Regions from separate parts of the Nocardioides koreensis genome, predicted to be linked through region 2. Evidence: predicted binding sites of a transcription regulator. Region 2 holds the regulator's gene; the other holds the start of a gene.
The links. The regulator LexA, encoded in region 2, represses DNA repair genes until DNA is damaged. The targets are predictions, from matches to a motif close to TCGAACANNTGTTCGA.
Positions count from the first base shown of each region.

Region 1: ABD268_RS08280 (HNH endonuclease signature motif containing protein) is a predicted target of LexA. The motif match lies at 3,210-3,225, and genes of this name have one in related genera.

Region 1 covers NZ_BAAAQR010000004.1:46,877-54,489, forward strand. Annotated here, with positions in the region: gene ABD268_RS08265 (flavin monoamine oxidase family protein) at 1-844, opposite strand, end outside; gene ABD268_RS08270 (peptidase C69 family protein) at 841-2,019, opposite strand; gene panB (3-methyl-2-oxobutanoate hydroxymethyltransferase) at 2,047-2,922, opposite strand; gene ABD268_RS08280 (HNH endonuclease signature motif containing protein) at 3,300-4,631, shown strand; gene ABD268_RS08285 (DUF1326 domain-containing protein) at 4,841-5,443, shown strand; gene ABD268_RS08290 (DUF2182 domain-containing protein) at 5,450-6,256, shown strand; gene ABD268_RS08295 (phosphotransferase family protein) at 6,265-7,206, opposite strand; gene ABD268_RS08300 (VOC family protein) at 7,291-7,613, opposite strand, start outside.
Region 2 covers NZ_BAAAQR010000006.1:175,743-183,355, forward strand. Annotated here, with positions in the region: gene ABD268_RS11860 (alkaline phosphatase D family protein) at 1-1,057, opposite strand, end outside; gene ABD268_RS11865 (phosphatase PAP2 family protein) at 1,172-2,011, opposite strand; gene lexA (transcriptional repressor LexA) at 2,115-2,843, opposite strand; gene ABD268_RS11875 (SDR family NAD(P)-dependent oxidoreductase) at 3,011-3,829, shown strand; gene ABD268_RS11880 (LysM peptidoglycan-binding domain-containing protein) at 4,067-4,417, shown strand; gene ABD268_RS11885 (hypothetical protein) at 4,528-4,860, shown strand; gene ABD268_RS11890 (hypothetical protein) at 4,881-5,243, opposite strand; gene ABD268_RS11895 (ATP-binding protein) at 5,445-6,440, shown strand; gene ABD268_RS11900 (hypothetical protein) at 6,549-6,704, shown strand; gene ABD268_RS11905 (YoaK family protein) at 6,783-7,532, opposite strand; gene ABD268_RS11910 (GntR family transcriptional regulator) at 7,601-7,613, shown strand, end outside.

The DNA.
Region 1 (7,613 bases), on a different contig from region 2:
GGTCGCGCCACGACGGCAGCAGCGGGTCGTAGTCCAGGCGACCGGCCAGCGTCGGCGGGATCGCCACCACGAGGCGCTCACCGGTGAGGCGGCTGCCGTCCCGCAGCTCGACCGCGACCTCGTCGGCCCCCTGCCGGACCGAGCGCACCACCGCCCCGAGCCGCACCCGGTCGCCGAGCGACGCCGCGAGCCCCTCGGCGACACGCACCGAGCCGCCCACGACCCGGTCCTGCTGCGCCCCGTGGTCGACGGCGAGCAGCGTCTCGAAGTCGGCGTTCGACCTGGCGTAGAAGAGCGCGTGCAGCAGCGACAGGTCGCACGCGTCGGCGGCGAAGACCGCCTCGCAGGCCGTGTGGAAGTAGGCCCGCCCGGCGCTCGTGCGCAGGTTGCGGCGGATCCAGCTCTCGAAGGTCTGGCCGTCGAGCCGGCGCGCGCCCGGGGTCGCCCACGGCCGCTCGAGGTCCACCCGGGTGGCCATCCGCTCGAAGCGGAGCAGCCCCTGGGCGAGGTCGGCCAGCGCGAACGGGTTGAGCCTCGGGGTGGCTCCCTTGTGCGGCGCGAGCCGGCTCTGCCGACCTCCGAGCTCCAGGAGCACGGAGCCCGCGTCGTTCCAGGTCCGGAAGGTCGCCAGGCCGAGCTCCTCGACCAGGGTGTACATCATGGCGTGGCCCTCACCGAGCCAGGTGCCGCCCACCTCGACCGGGTGGCCCGCCAGCTCGCCGCCGCGGACCCGTCCCCCGACCCGGTCACGGGCCTCGAGCACCACGACCTCGTGGCCGGCCGCGACCAGCCGCCTGGCTGTGGTGAGACCGGCGAGCCCGGCTCCCACGACGATCACGCTCATCTCCACACCCCTGCCTCTCGGTCCCAGCGCCGCCACATTCGGCCCACCCAGAACGGTCGTCCGTCCGCATCACCCGGGTCGGCGGTCGGCGTCCACCGGTCCTCCCAGTCCCGCGCCGCAGCCCAGGCGTCCTCCGGGGTTGGCGAGCTGGTGAAGAGCTCCTTCTCCAGCGCGTCACGCTCGTCCGCGGCGCGCGCGTACCGGCCCGGGTCCCGCATCCAGCTCCGGTGCAGGCGCTCGTGGCGCCACCACGGCTGCGCCGAGTCGTAGCGGTTCGTGGCGGCGGCCGGGGCGGCGTACGGCAGCGGCTCGACCCGGAGCGGCTTGAAGACCGACGTGCAGGGAGCCGAGGTGCCGGTCACCCAGTGCCGGCCGGAGCTCAGGTCGGCGACCCACGAGGAGGTGGTCTGGGTGGCGGTGAGCAGCCCGCCGGGGTGCGCGCACGGCGCGGACAGGGCGCCGTTGGTGAGGTGGTACGCCGGGGCGTCGCCGCCGTGGTCCCGCAGCGCGGCCGCCATGTCGTCGACGCCCCGCGCCGCGCGGCCGGACGCCTCGGTCCGGGCACGTCGTACCTGGCACTGCGCGACCCAGCCGCGCACCGGGTCGGCGAACCGGTCGGCGAAGCCGGGGATGGTCAGGCCGTTGGAGATCGAGCGGGCGCCGGCCACCACCTCCTCGGCGGCCCAGTGCCGCCCGGCCGTCTCCAGCACCACCGCACCCCCGGGGTCGGCCACCATGAACGAGTTGTCGTAGGTGAAGCCGGAGTGCTCGTGGCTGCACGAGCCGCCCTGGCCGTAGCCCTCGAGCAGGGTCACGATCGTCTGGACGGCCTCGTGCCGGTCCGCGGAACGCTCGAGGGCGAGGCGCAGCAGGTCCATGCCGAGCAGCGTTCCGTCCCGCCGTCCGGCGCGGCGGGTGAAAACCGCCTCGTTGCCGATCACGACGCCGTGCTCGTTGGCGCCCATCTCGGCGCCCCACATCCACCACGGCCTGGACAGCAGCACGCCGTGCGTGCGCGGCTGCTGGGGGAGCGAGGACCACGTGCAGTCGAGCTCGCCCGGGGCGTGCTCGGCCGCCGGGTGGTGCTCGAGCAGCTGGGCCTCGTTGGGGTCCCGGTCGCTGTTCTTGGCGAACAGCACCCCGTCGTCATCGATGACGACCAGGACGTCGCACATGCGCCCAACCTACGCCGGGCGTCGGGCTCAGAAGGTGTGCTCGGGTCCCGGGAAGGTCTGCGCCTTCACGTCGGCGACGTACTCCTGCGCGGCCCGGAGCAGTACGCCGTGGAGGTCGGCGTACTGCTTGACGAACTTGGCCATCCGCCCGGTCCGCAGCCCGAAGGCGTCCTGCCAGACCAGCACCTGGCCGTCGCAGTCGACGCCCGCCCCGATCCCGATCGTGGGGATGCCGACGGCCTTGGTCACCTCGCCGGCGACGTCGCCCGGGACCATCTCCATGACCACCGCGAAGGCGCCGGCCGCCTCGAGCGCCTGCGCCTCCTCGATGACCTGGGCGGCGGCGTCGCCACGGCCCTGCACCCGGTAGCCGCCGAGGTTGTGCTCGGACTGGGGCGTGAAGCCGATGTGCGCCATGACGGGGATGCCGCCCTCGGTCAGCTTGCGGACCTGGGGGACCATCGCGAGCCCGCCCTCGAGCTTGACCGCGTGGGCGTTGGCCTCCTTCATGAACCGCACCGCGGTCAGGTAGGCCTGCTCGGGCGAGGCCTGGTAGCTGCCGAACGGCAGGTCCGCGACGACCAGGGCGCGTCGGGCGCTGCGGGTCACGGCGCGGGCGAGCGGGATCAGCTCGTCGACGGTCACCGGCAGCGAGGTCTCGTTGCCGAAGACGTTGTTGCTCGCGGAGTCTCCGACGAGGAGCACGTCGATACCCGCCTCGTCGAAGGTCTGGGCGGCGTACTGCTCGTAGGCGGTGAGCATCGCGAACTTCTCGCCGCGCTGCTTCATCTCGCGCAGGTGATGCGTGCGGACCCGCTTCGCCGGCGCGGTGTTCGCCGGCGCGGTCGCCGCGGCCGGGCCGCTGCCGTACGGCGCGGGCTGCTCGGTCTTGTCGTCGCTCATGGCGAGCTCCCCTCGGGCGTCATCTCGCGGCTCCCTGATGGAGTCCACGGACCGTTGGTCAGGCTAGTCCGCGGGGTTGGATGTGCGGCTGTGTGGATGGTCACGTGGCTCCCTGCTCCCTGCTCGCTGCGTTCGCACTCGACGGGTACGGCGGGGTCCCTGTGGGTCGCCGTAGCCTCCCCGCTCGCGGGTCTGCTCTGGTTGCGGTCTTGGCTGGCTACGGCGGGGGTCTCCTCGTGGTTGCGGCCGGATCCCGGCTCGCGGTCGGTGCCCGTCCGAAAATGCTCTCGAAAGTTTCTTCGCATAGCGTCTCATCAGATGAGATACCCACAGTTCAGGGGCCCGGGACTGTCGGTGGGCTCTGGTTGAGTCAGGACATGGAGCAGCCGACCGGGACGCCGACCACCCCCGCGGGGATGCTGTCGGCTGCCAACGGCCTGGTGGGGAACCTGGACGAGGCCCTGTGGGCGGCGAAGACGTCGGAGGAGCTGGTCGAGGCGGTCGCCGAGGCCGAGACCCTGCGGGCGCACCTGGCCGGCCTGGAGGCCTCGATGCTGGCCGAGATCGAGGCCCGGACGATCCCGAAGCAGGAGCTGGCCTGGTCCTCGACCGCCGGCTGGTTCACCCACCTGGCCGGCATGAAACGGGGCCAGGGGCACCGCACCGTCGAACAGGCCCCGCTCCTGGTCGGCGAGCGGACCGCCACCCACGCCGCGCTGCTGGCCGGGCGGGTCTCCCCGGAGCAGGCCGCGATCATCGTGGCCGCGGTCGAGAAGCTCCCCCTCAACCCCGCGGTCCGGGCGGAGGGCGAACAGCTGCTGCTCGAGGCGGCGTCCCGGCTGACCGCCACCGAACTGCACCACGCCGCCAAGCGCCTGGTGCTGGTGGTCGACCCCGACAAGGCCGAACGCGACGCCGAGAAGGCCCTGGACCGCGAGGACCGGGCCGCGCACCTGCACCGGCACCTGTCCATCACCGAGGACGGCGCCGGCGGCATCCGGCTCCGCGGCCGCGGCACCGTCGAGGACGCCGCCATCCTCAAGGCCGCGTTTCTGCCGCTGACCAAGCCCGCACCCGCGGTCGATGAAGAGGACCCGGACTGCGCGGCCCTCACCGACCCCCGCGACCACGGCGCCCGCATGTGGGACGCGCTGGTGGCCACCGCCCAGCACGCCCTGGACACCGACCTCCCCCCGGACTGCCACGGCGCCCGACCCCGGGTCACCGTCACCACCAGCCTCGACGTCCTGCGCCAGCAGATCGACTGGGCCACCCTCGGCACCGCCGCCATCACGGACGACGGGCTCGAGCTGGCGCCCTCGGTGGTCCGGCGGCTGGCCTGCGACGCCGACATCATCCCGGTCGCCCTCGGCGGCCGCGGCGAGGTCCTCGACGTCGGCCGCACCTGCCGGCTGGTCACCCCGGCGATCTGGCGGGCCGTGGTCTGCCGGGACCGGCACTGCACCTTCCCGGGCTGCACCCGGCCCCCGATCATGTGCCACGCCCACCACATCACCCACTGGGTCGACGGCGGCCACACCAACCTCGACAACCTGGTCCTGCTCTGTGGCCAGCACCACCGGGTCATCCACCACACCCCCTGGCGGGTCCGGCTCAACCCCGACGACGGCCGACCCGAGTTCCTGCCCCCACCCAAACGCGGGCACCCACCACCGGACTGGATCCGAAGCCGACCCAGACGCGAGTGAGCGCCGTCAGCGACCGAGACCAACCACCACCAGCCAGCACAGGCGGACGCAGCCGAAAGACAGCCCGGCCACCGCCGGAAGAGTCCGGCAACCGCCGAAAGAGGGCTCGGCCCCCGCCGGAAGACGCCGCGCCAGATGGCACCGCCGGTCCATTGACGCGTGCGGGGACCGCGGGAAGACTGGAATGTCTCGGGGGAAGGGGTCGCGCCATGGCGTGGAATCTGACCGGTAGCTATGCGGAGACCTGCTCGTGCGAGCTGATGTGTCCCTGCAATCTGTCCTTCGACCACGGGGCCACCTACGACTTCTGCCGAGTGACCCTGGTCTTCAACATCCGACAGGGTGAGATCGAGGGCACCGACATCGCCGGACGTCGCGTCGTCCTGATCGCGGACACTCCCAAGGTGATGACCGACGGGAACTGGCGGCTCGGTGTCTACATCGACGACCAGGCGAGCGACGAGCAGTTCGACCAGCTCGTCAAGGTCTTCGGCGGGCAGCTCGGTGGCCCGATGGGAGCCCTCGCGCCGCTGGTCGGCGAGATCGTCGGAGTGGAGCGCGCCGCGATCGACGTCGCGGACGACGGGCTGGTGCACAGCGTGCGGGTCGGCGACACGATCGACTTCGAGATCGAGGACATCGTCCCGTTCGGTGTGGAGACCGGTGAGCCGGTGCGGTTCAGTGGGATGTTCCACCCGGTCGCGTCGAACCTCACGATGGCCGAGGCCAAGCGCACCCGCATCAACGCGTTCGGCATCTCCTACGAGGGTCGGACGGGCCTGTCCACCTCCGAGTTCTCCTGGGCCGCCTGACCGCGCATGGTGTCGGCGACGGGACCCGGGGGCGCCGGCCTGACGCCCGCGGCGGTGGCCGTACGCGCCCGGCTCGGCCTGGTGGCGGCGCTGTGCGCGGTCGCCGTGGTCGGCTGGATCTGGACCGCGCACGAGATGAGCGGCATGGACGCCGGTCCCTGGACGAGCCTCGGCAGCCTCGGCTGGTTCCTCGGTGTCTGGGTGGTGATGATGGCGGCGATGATGTTCCCGTCCGTCGCTCCCACGATCGCGCTGTTCACGCGGGTCACGAAGGACAGCTCACCGGTCTCGCCGTGGCTGTTCGCCGGCGGCTACCTGCTCACGTGGACCGCCGCCGGTCTCGCGGCGTACGCCGTGGGCGTGCTCGCCGTCGCCGCACTCGGGGACGTGCTCGCGTGGGACCGCGCGGGCCAGGAGATCGCCGCCGCCACGTTGGTGGTCGCCGCCGTCTACGAGGTCACCCCGCTCAAGAACGTGTGCCTCGCCAAGTGCCGCAGCCCCCTCGGCTCGCTCCTCGGCTCCTGGCGAGCGGGCCCCACCGGGGCCCTCAGGATGGGGGTGCGCAACGGAGCCTGGTGCGTCGGCTGCTGCTGGGCGCTGATGGCCTCGTTGTTCGCCCTGGGGGTGATGAGCGTGTCCTGGATGGCGCTGGTCGCGGTCATCATCGCGGTGGAGAAGACGGGCCCGCCGCGCCGCCGTCTCACCTACCCGGTGGCGGCCCTGCTCCTGGGCCTCGCGGTGCTCCTGCTGGTGGCGCCCGACGCGCTGCCGGGCCTGACCATCCCCTCCGGCGAGACGATGATGATGGGCTGAGCCCGGGCTCAGGCACTCGGATGGCTCCACTCGGGACGCTCGAGCTCCGAGAGCAGGCCGCCGATGGCCACGTCGTCATTGGTGTCCCCGGTGTGCGGCGCGGCGAACCAGGCGGCGTACTGGCTGATCTCGTCCAGCCGCCACTCGAGGTCGAACATCTCGATCATCGGCCAGTGCGGGCGCGCCAGGTCGGCGTGGCCGGAGTCGACGAGCGTTCGCAGGTCGCGCTCGCGGGGCGCGAGCTTGAGCGACTCCCAGTCCACCAGCAGGACGCCGTCGTCGTCGGCGACCAGCTGGTTGCGTGTGTGCGGCTCGCCGTGGGTGGCGACCCAGGGGCGGGCCCCGGCCTCGTCGGACAGCCGGTGGTAGGCGCCCACCCAGCGCTCGATCGCGTCCAGGCGCTCGCGCAGTGCCCGCCGCGCCCGCTCGGCGTAGGGGCCGCAGTCCCAGGTCGAGGACGTACGCCGCTCGAGCACCGCCGCGAAGGCGTCGCCGACCAGCGGACGCCAGGTGGGGAGACCGGACGGGGGAGTGGCGGCATGCAGCCGCTCCAGGACCAGTGCGTTGGCCTCCGCGGCCCCGCGGTCGGGCAGGTCGCCTGTCCCCGCGACGGTGCCGTCCACCCAGCCGGTCGCGCTCAACGCCCCCTTGCCCAGCGGGATGGTGCAGGTGCCCGGGACGGCTCGCAGGCAGGGGACCACGAACTCCAGGCCGGCGCCGAACAGTGCGGCGGCGCCGGCGTACGCCCCCTCGAGCGACTCCGGCGAGTGCCGCGGCTCCAGCCCGTCCAGCGTGACGAAGAGCCGGCGCTCACCACCGGCGACGGCGGCCCAGTGGTGCGCGCCGAAGCCGACCGGCAGGTGCTCGACCTCATCGATCTCCGGGTCCCAGGCCGCGCGGACCGCCTCCAGCACCGCGGCGTCGCTGACGTGCGTCGGTCGTTCGCGCACCCGGTCAGGCCTTCATGTACGGCGCGTCGGGCGTGGCTGTGAACCTCATGGCGCCCACCCTCGCACGGGGCCCGTGCTCGCGGCTCATGCGTGTGCGGCGGCGGCCTCGAGCTCGGCGATGACGATCTTGCGCTGGCCGAGCATTGCCTGCATCGCGGCCTGGCTGCGGGCCGGGTCGGGGTCGCTGAGCAGCTCGTAGAGCCGGGTCGGCACGATCTGCCACGAGAGCCCGAAGCGGTCCTTGAGCCAGCCGCACATCGACTCCTCGCCGCCGGCGACGAGGTTGTCCCAGTAGTAGTCGACCTCGGACTGGTCGGTGCAGCTGACGCTGAAGGAGATCGTCTCGGTGAAGCCGGCGTACATCGGGCCACCGTTGATGCCGCGGAAGGTCTGACCGTCCAGCACCC
Region 2 (7,613 bases):
CGCTGACCTCGCCGTCGGGCCACGGGGCCGGCGGCGCGGGGGAGTCGACCTGCTTGCTGCGGTGGGTGCGCAGGTCGAGCATGCTGAGCTCGGCCAGGGTGCCGAAGCGGAGCCGGCGGAAGAGCCGGCTGCCGTCCCCGATCCGGACGCTGCCGTCGAGCCGCGCGGGCATCCACTCGTCGTACGCCCGGTGCGCGCGGGCGCGGCGCGCCTTGAAGCTGCCCTCACCGCCGTCGCCGTGGCCCGGGGTGTGGTTCTCGGCGCCGTGCTTCCAGGTGTCGTTGGCGACCTCGTGGTCGTCCCAGGTGACGATCCACGGGTACTTCGCGTGGGCGTCCTGCAGGTCCGGGTCGGTCTTGTACTGCGCGTGCCGCTGCCGGTAGTCCGCCAGCGAGACCATCTCGTGGGCGGGCTGGTGCTTGCGGATGTCCTCGTTGTCCGGGCCGTAGCCGTACTGGCCGGGGCCGTACTCGTATAGGTAGTCGCCCAGGTGCACCACCGCGTGCAGGTCGTCACGCGCGGCCAGCCCGCGGTAGGCGCTGAACCAGCCGGCCTGGAGGTTGGCGCAGGAGACCACGCCGAAACGCAGGTGGTCCGGGGTGGCGTCGGCGGCGGGCGCGGTGCGGGTGCGCCCGGCCCGGCTGGTGTGGCCGTCCCAGCGGAACCGGTAGTGGTACCAGCGCGCCGGGTCCAGCCCGGTCACGTCCACCTTGACGGTGTGGTCGCGCTCCGGGCCGGTCGCGAAGCTGCCGCGGCGCACCACGTGCCGGAAGCGCTCGTCGGTGGCCACCTCCCAGTGCACCCGGACCCGGGGCCCGTGGCCCGAGCCCGGGGTGCTCGCCGCGGTCGGCGTGACGCGGGTCCAGATCACGACGGCCCGGGGCAGCGGGTCGCCGGACGCGACACCGTGCCGGAAGGCCCGGTGGCCGGCGGCACGCTGCGAGGCGGTCGCGTCGGCGGTGCCGGCCACGGTCACCAGGACACCTCCGGCGGCGCCGGTGGCCAGGACGGTACGCCGGGGCAGCGCGCGGTTCAGGGCGGGGCGAGGTGTGGTCACGGACCGATCAACGGAGCTGATCGGTCAGAGGTGACGCGGCCGGGGTGTGAGCACCGTCCCGTCACCCGCGCGTCACCGGAGGGACACCCGCCGGTGGGCTGACGCGGCGGCGGACTACTTGGCGTGCGCGGCTGCGCTGGGCGCGCCGGGACCGGCGGACACAAGCTCCGGGGCGTCCGACGCGGTGTCGCCGTTGGTGCGACCCGGGGCGTCCTTGGGCGACGGCAGGGTCTCGGCGGCCAGGAACCCGGCCACGACCACGAGCCAGCCGACGATGACGTCGATGACCCAGTGGTTGCCGGTGCCGACGATCACGATCGCGGTGCCGGCCGCGTAGGCCCAGCCGAGGCCCTTGAGCCAGTGCCAGCGGGCGTGCCGCTGCAGCGAGATCGCGACCCAGAGCGCCCAGCCCGCGTGCAGGGAGGGGAACGCGGCGAGCTCGTTGGTCAGCCCGCCCAGGCCGCGCGGCGCGGAGGCGTCCGTGCCCCACCAGCCGTCGGCGGCGTGCAGGCTCAGCACGTCGGCGTACCCCTGGATGAACCGCGGCGGCGCGGTGGGCATCAGCAGGTAGGCGACCAGGCCGAGGATGGTGGCGATGGCGAGCGCCCGGCGGGCGGGCACGTAGCAGTGCCGGCCGAGGCGGTAGAGCCACAGGAGCACCGCGCCGGTGACGATGTAGTGGAGCGTGGCGTACCAGTAGCTGCCGACCAGCCCGATCGCGTCGTTGTCGATGAAGAGCTTGTTGAGCGACAGCTCCCAGTGGATGCCGAGGTGCCGCTCGATGTGGAGCAGGTCGTTCGCGCGGGCCAGGGCCGGCCCCATGTTGGCGTCGGCGAAGAGCCGGGAGAGGCTGTAGGCGACCCACAGGGAGAGCACCAGCACCAGCTCGAGCACGCCACGGAAGACCCTCGGGTATCGGTTACGGATCCCCGGGATCACGGGCAGGCTCGGCATCGTCACAGGCGTACTTTCGGGCTCACTGATCGTCAGACAGAGCCAAGTATTACCCGGAAGTATTCCGATGACAGGGGATTAAGGCCCCTTGTCACGCGCGGCGTCACATGCGGCGCAGGACCGCAGTGACCTTCCCGAGGATGGTCGCGTGGGTGCCGTCGATGGGCTCGTAGGCGTCGTTGTGGGGGAGCAGCCACACCTGGCCGTCCTTGCGCTGGAACGTCTTGACGGTGGCCTCGCCGTCGATCATGGCGGCCACGATCTCGCCGTTCTCGGCGGTCTGCTCCTGGCGGATCACGACGTAGTCGCCGTTGCAGATGGCGGCGTCGATCATCGAGTCCCCGGAGACCTCGAGCAGGAAGAGCTGGCCGTCGCCGACGAGCTGCTTGGGCAGCGGGAAGACGTCCTCGATCCGCTCCTCGGCGAGGATCGGGCCACCGGCGGCGATCCGCCCGACGACGGGGACGTACTGCGCGGCGGGCACGGCGTCGCCGATCCCGGTCTCGTCGTACGACGACTCGTCGGCCGCCGAGATCGAGCGGCGGGCCGCCAGCACCTCGGGCAGGAACACCTCGATCGCGCGCGGCCGGTTGGGGTCGCGCTTGATGAACCCCTTCTCCTCGAGCACCTTCAGCTGGTGCGCGACGCTGGAGGAGCTGGTCAGGCCGACCGACTCGCCGATCTCGCGCATGCTCGGCGGGTAGCCGCGCCGCTCGATCGAGCCCTTGATCGTGGTCAGCACGCGCTGCTGGCGCGGGGTCAGGCCGGTGGCGTCCGGGGGGCCGTCGGGCAGCTGGGCAACCTTGTGGGCGTCGGTCTTCTTCGTGGCCATGCGGCTGCCTCCGGGTTCGCGGCGTACGGCCCGGGCGTCCCGGGCTGGTGCCACCAACCGTAGCCAAACCGGACCGGTGATTCAAACATCTGTTCGAACTGCGTGTCGCACTGGTCAACCGGTGGTCGAGCCTGTCGAGACCACGCCCGGTCTGGTTGACTCCCGTCATGTCGACGAACCCCGCCCCCAGCTCCGAGCCCATCAGCTGTGTCGTCACCGGCGGCGCCCGCGGCATCGGTCGCGGCATCGCCGAGCGGATGGTCGCCCGGGGGTACCAGGTCGTGCTGACCGACGTGGACGGCGAGGGCGCGAGGCGGACCGCCGACGAGATCGGCGCCGCCGAGGGGCTGGCGCACGACGTCCGTGACCCGGGCTCCCACGCGGAGGCCGCCGCGACGGCCGGGCGGCACGGCGTGCTCACTGCGTGGTTCAACAACGCCGGCGTCGGCGACGACGGCACCCTGGCGGAGCTGTCCGAGGAGGCCGTGCGGCGCCTGGTCGACGTCAACCTGATGGGCACGATGTGGGGGATGCGCGCGGCGATCGCGGCCTTCGAGGCCTCCGGGCGCGACGGCGACATCGTCAACACGGCGTCGCTGGCCGGGCTGGGGCCGGTGCCCGGCTACAGCGTGTACGCCGCGACCAAGGCCGCCATCGTGTCGATCTCGATGTCCGGTGACGTCGAGACCCGCAAGGGGATCCGGGTGCGCGCGCTCTGCCCGGACGGGGTGAGGACCGCGATGCTCGACCAGCAGACACCCGGCGGGATGGGGAGCGCGCTGGTCCACTCCGGCGGCCGGATCCTCACCGTGGACGAGGTGGCCGAGGAGGCGGTGGGCCTGCTGGGCAGCCGCCGCGTGGTGCGCTCGGTGCCGGGCTGGCGCGGTGGCGTGGTCCGGGTCTCCGCGATGGCGCCGTCGGTGGCCGCCCGCGGGCTGGGCCTCTTCGTGGCGCAGGGGCGTCGCGCGATCAGCCGCAACGCCTGATCCGCGTCGGGGGCCGCTCGAACGTGTTCGAACAAATGTTCGTCCAGGGCCTTGTGCTGTTCGAACACCTGCTCTAACCTCGTACACATGTTCGATCGAACGTCTGATCGAGCCGATCGTGACCAGGGTGGTCCAGACATCCCGCAGGGGACTGTCGGTGGCCGCCGTTAGACATCGGTTCGACAGCAGATCGAGCTAACGACCCGAGGCTGACCGCCGCTTCCCCAGGAGGTCCCGATGAGCACGATGACCGCGAGCACCACGTTCCGTCCCACGCTGGCCCCGGCGAGCGCCGGCCAGCTCCGGCTGACCCGCCGCGGCCGGCTCGTCGTCCTGGCGCTGGCGATGCTCGTCGCCCTCGGACTGGGGCTGGCCCTGGCCGCCGGCTCGGTCGCCACCGAGGAGCCCGGCACCCCCGAGCCGACCCGCGTCGTGATGGTCGGTGCGGGTGACACGCTCTGGGGCATCGCCGCCGACATCGCCGACGACGGCGGCGTCCGCACCATGATCGACCGCATCGAGCGGCTCAACGCCCTCGACTCCGGGATGGTCGTCGCCGGCCAGCGGCTGCGCGTGCCCGTCGAGTGACCCAGGCCCCCTGGGGCAGCACCAACACAGACTCCCGCCGGTCGACTCGACCCCGACCGGCGGGCCGGGGAAGACGTGGGGCGGGGCCAGGTGGCCCCGCCCCACTTCGTTTGCCATCCTCACGCCATGCCCACGTCGTACGCCGCCTGCCGCGCGCGGCCGACGTCACGCTGACCTTCCACGCCGAGCGCCGCGCCCTGGCGCGTCGGCTGCCGGAGGTCTTCGCCCGCACCGTGATCGACGGCATGGTCTGGGTCTGCTGGCCCAAGAAGGCCGCCCAGCGCTCCGCCCGCAACCCGGACGGTCCGGTCTCGGACCTCGACGAGAACCTCGTGCGCGGGCTCGGCCTCGGGCTGGGCTTCGTCGACGTCAAGGTGGCAGCGGTGGACGAGGTGTGGTCCGGGCTGAAGTTCGTGCGCCGGGCCGCCGACCGGCAGCGCTGAGTCCTGCTGGACTGGACCAGTCAGCGAGAAGCGCGTCGGCCACCGGCTGGCCGCACGGGCGCCGGCGGCGGCGTGGGGGAGGACGCGTGGGTGGCGATGGGGTCGGCGGTCCGCGGCTCCGGGACCACGGGACGGGTCCGGCGGGTCCTGGGGTGCGCGGGGTCCTCGGTGATCCCGAGCCGGCGCAGCAGCCGGCTGACCAGCATCAGCCCGACAAACAGGCAGGCGACGGCGCCGACCGAAGCCAGGACCAGGAAGAACCACGCCTGAGAGTCGCCGCTACGCGCCGTGGCGCCGAAGTCGATCGCGGCGTAGACGAGGTAGCCCCAGGCGACCACGGCCAGCGTCACCCCGGCCGCGGGGGCGAGCAGGGACCGCTGCAACGACGGCGCCTTCTTGGCTGCGCGTCTCGACCCTGCCCTCTTTCCCGACCCCACCAGCCCATTGTGTCCGATGAACGGCCGGCGTGTGCCCGGACCCGAGGGCTATTTCCCGTAGATCTCACCGGGAATCTCTCGCGACGCCTGTCGACGGCCTGCCCTAGGCTGTCCCTCGTGGTGGATGGTGCCGGCACTCCTCCGGAGGTGCTCACAGCCGAAGCCCCACGCGAGCCGCTCGGGCACCTGTCGCGTCTGGGCTTCGCTTTGCGCAGCGCGCCCGACGTCGATCACATCGCGCGGTACCTCCTCGACGACCTGGTCGAGCTGCCCGAGGTGGCCCGGGTCGGGATGGCGCTCACCGAGGGCGGCGGCCGGCGGCTGCGGTTCATCGCCAGCGAGCGGCTCCGCCCCGACGGGCTGGAGTGGTGCCACATCGACAGCTATGACGACGTGCCGCTGACCGCCGTGGTCCGCACCGGTGAGCCGGTGCTCGGCAACCTCGACGAGCTCGAGCGGGACTTCCCCGGCGTGGTCGCCAAGCAGCGCGAGGAGGGAGTCCGGGCACTGGCGGCCTGGCCGCTGCCCGGCACCGGCTCGCCGATCGGCGGGCTGATGCTGTTCTACGACACCGAGCAGGCCTGGCCGGAGGCTCACACGCGGTTGCTCGAGGCGACCGCCCGCCGGGTGGCCGAGGCCGTCAGCCGGGTGCGCGTCACCAGCGGTCGCGGGCCGGGGGACACCACCCCCGACGACCCCAACCTGATCGGGGAGGGCCATCGCGAGGGGCTGCTGCTCTCGAGCGACCCGCTCGCGCCGGGCGCCTCGCGCCAGTTCCTGCGCGCGCAGCTCGCGCAGTGGGAGGTCGACGAGGACACCGTCGACACCGCCCAGCTGTGCCTCTCGGAGCTGGTCACCAACGTGGTGATGCACGCCCGGACCACCTCGGAGCTGACGCTGCACCTCGAGGACGGCGTGCTCACCGTGGTCGTGCGAGACCTCGGCGGCTCCAGCCGCGCCGGTGACCCCGCGGCCACCGACGAGACGGAGAACGACGACCCGCTGCGGGTCTACGGCCGCGGCCTGATGCTCGTCGACGCGCTCGCCGACCGCTGGGGCCAGGAGATCGACGCCAGCGGCACCACCGCGTGGTTCATCCTCGAGCTCGGCTCCGGACAGAGCCCCTCCGCCCAGACCGGCTGACCCGGCGGCTTCCGGTCTGCCGACCCCGCGTGGAGCGGACACTCGGCCGTTCGTCAAGGGACCTTTGCCCGAGTGAAACCCGTCGCCGATTTCCTAACCTCGGTTGCCATGCAGAGGCCCTTCCCCGTCATCTGGTCCCGTCACCTCCGTGCCACGTCCGCCGTGGCTGGGCACAACGCCATCGCCGCCGCGCGTGTGCTCGCCGAACGCCAGGCCGAGCGCGCCCAGGCCGAGAAGCTCCGCACCGCCCCCGCCACCGCATGAGGCAGCCCGCCTCCACCGGACCGCGGCCCTGCCGCCCTCGTCGTACCAGCCGGCGCCGTCGTGGCGGCGGCGGCAAGGTCACCGCGCAGTAGTTCCGACGAACCGTCGTGCGCCGAGCGCGACCAGGCCCAGCGGTACGACGCACAGCGTCGGCGCCAGCCGGGGCAGGTGCAGCGTCGTCAGGGCGCCGACGGCGGCTCCGGTCATCAGCATGAGCAGCACCTTCCCTCGCGGCAGCCAGGTGGTGTGCGGGCGACGAGCGGCGAGGTCTCCGATGAAGCTGGTCAGCGTGCCGGTCAGGTAGGTCGACGAGAGTCCGTTGACGCCGAAGCGTTGCACGGCGCTGCTCTGAACCCCCAGGGCCACAGCCGAGAGCATCAGCAGCCCGAGGGCAACCTGATCGGACCGGTGTCCCTCGGTGGCTTCCCAACCGACCAGGTAGGCCACGAAGACCGCGAGCTCGACCAGAAGGGCGTTGGTCACCTGTCGCGGCCAGACCGGGTCGTCGTCGCGGGGCGATCCGGCGAGCCCGGCCCCCGCCAGCAGTCCCACCACGAAGGCGAGGATCGCGGCGCCTGAGGTCAGTGCGAGCTCTTCGTCGGCGGCGCCGGCGGACAGGCCGAGCAGCACCATGTTGCCGGTCATGACGCTGGAGAACGCCCCGCCGAGGGCGAGGAAGCCCATTGCGTCGGCGGCGCCGGTGGCGAAGGTCAGCGTGACGACCAGGGCGTGGCGTCGTCGGGTCGCCCGGGGGTCGTGGCGGGGCCGCGAGGTCGGTAGAGCCGGCGGCGCCACGCCGGTGTCGGCGGAAGAGGTCGGTCTGCCCACGGAGCTGTATCCTCTGAGTCGATTGTCTTTCGTATACAAAAGCGGCGGGAAGTCGCGGAGGGGGTGCGGTGAGCGACCCGC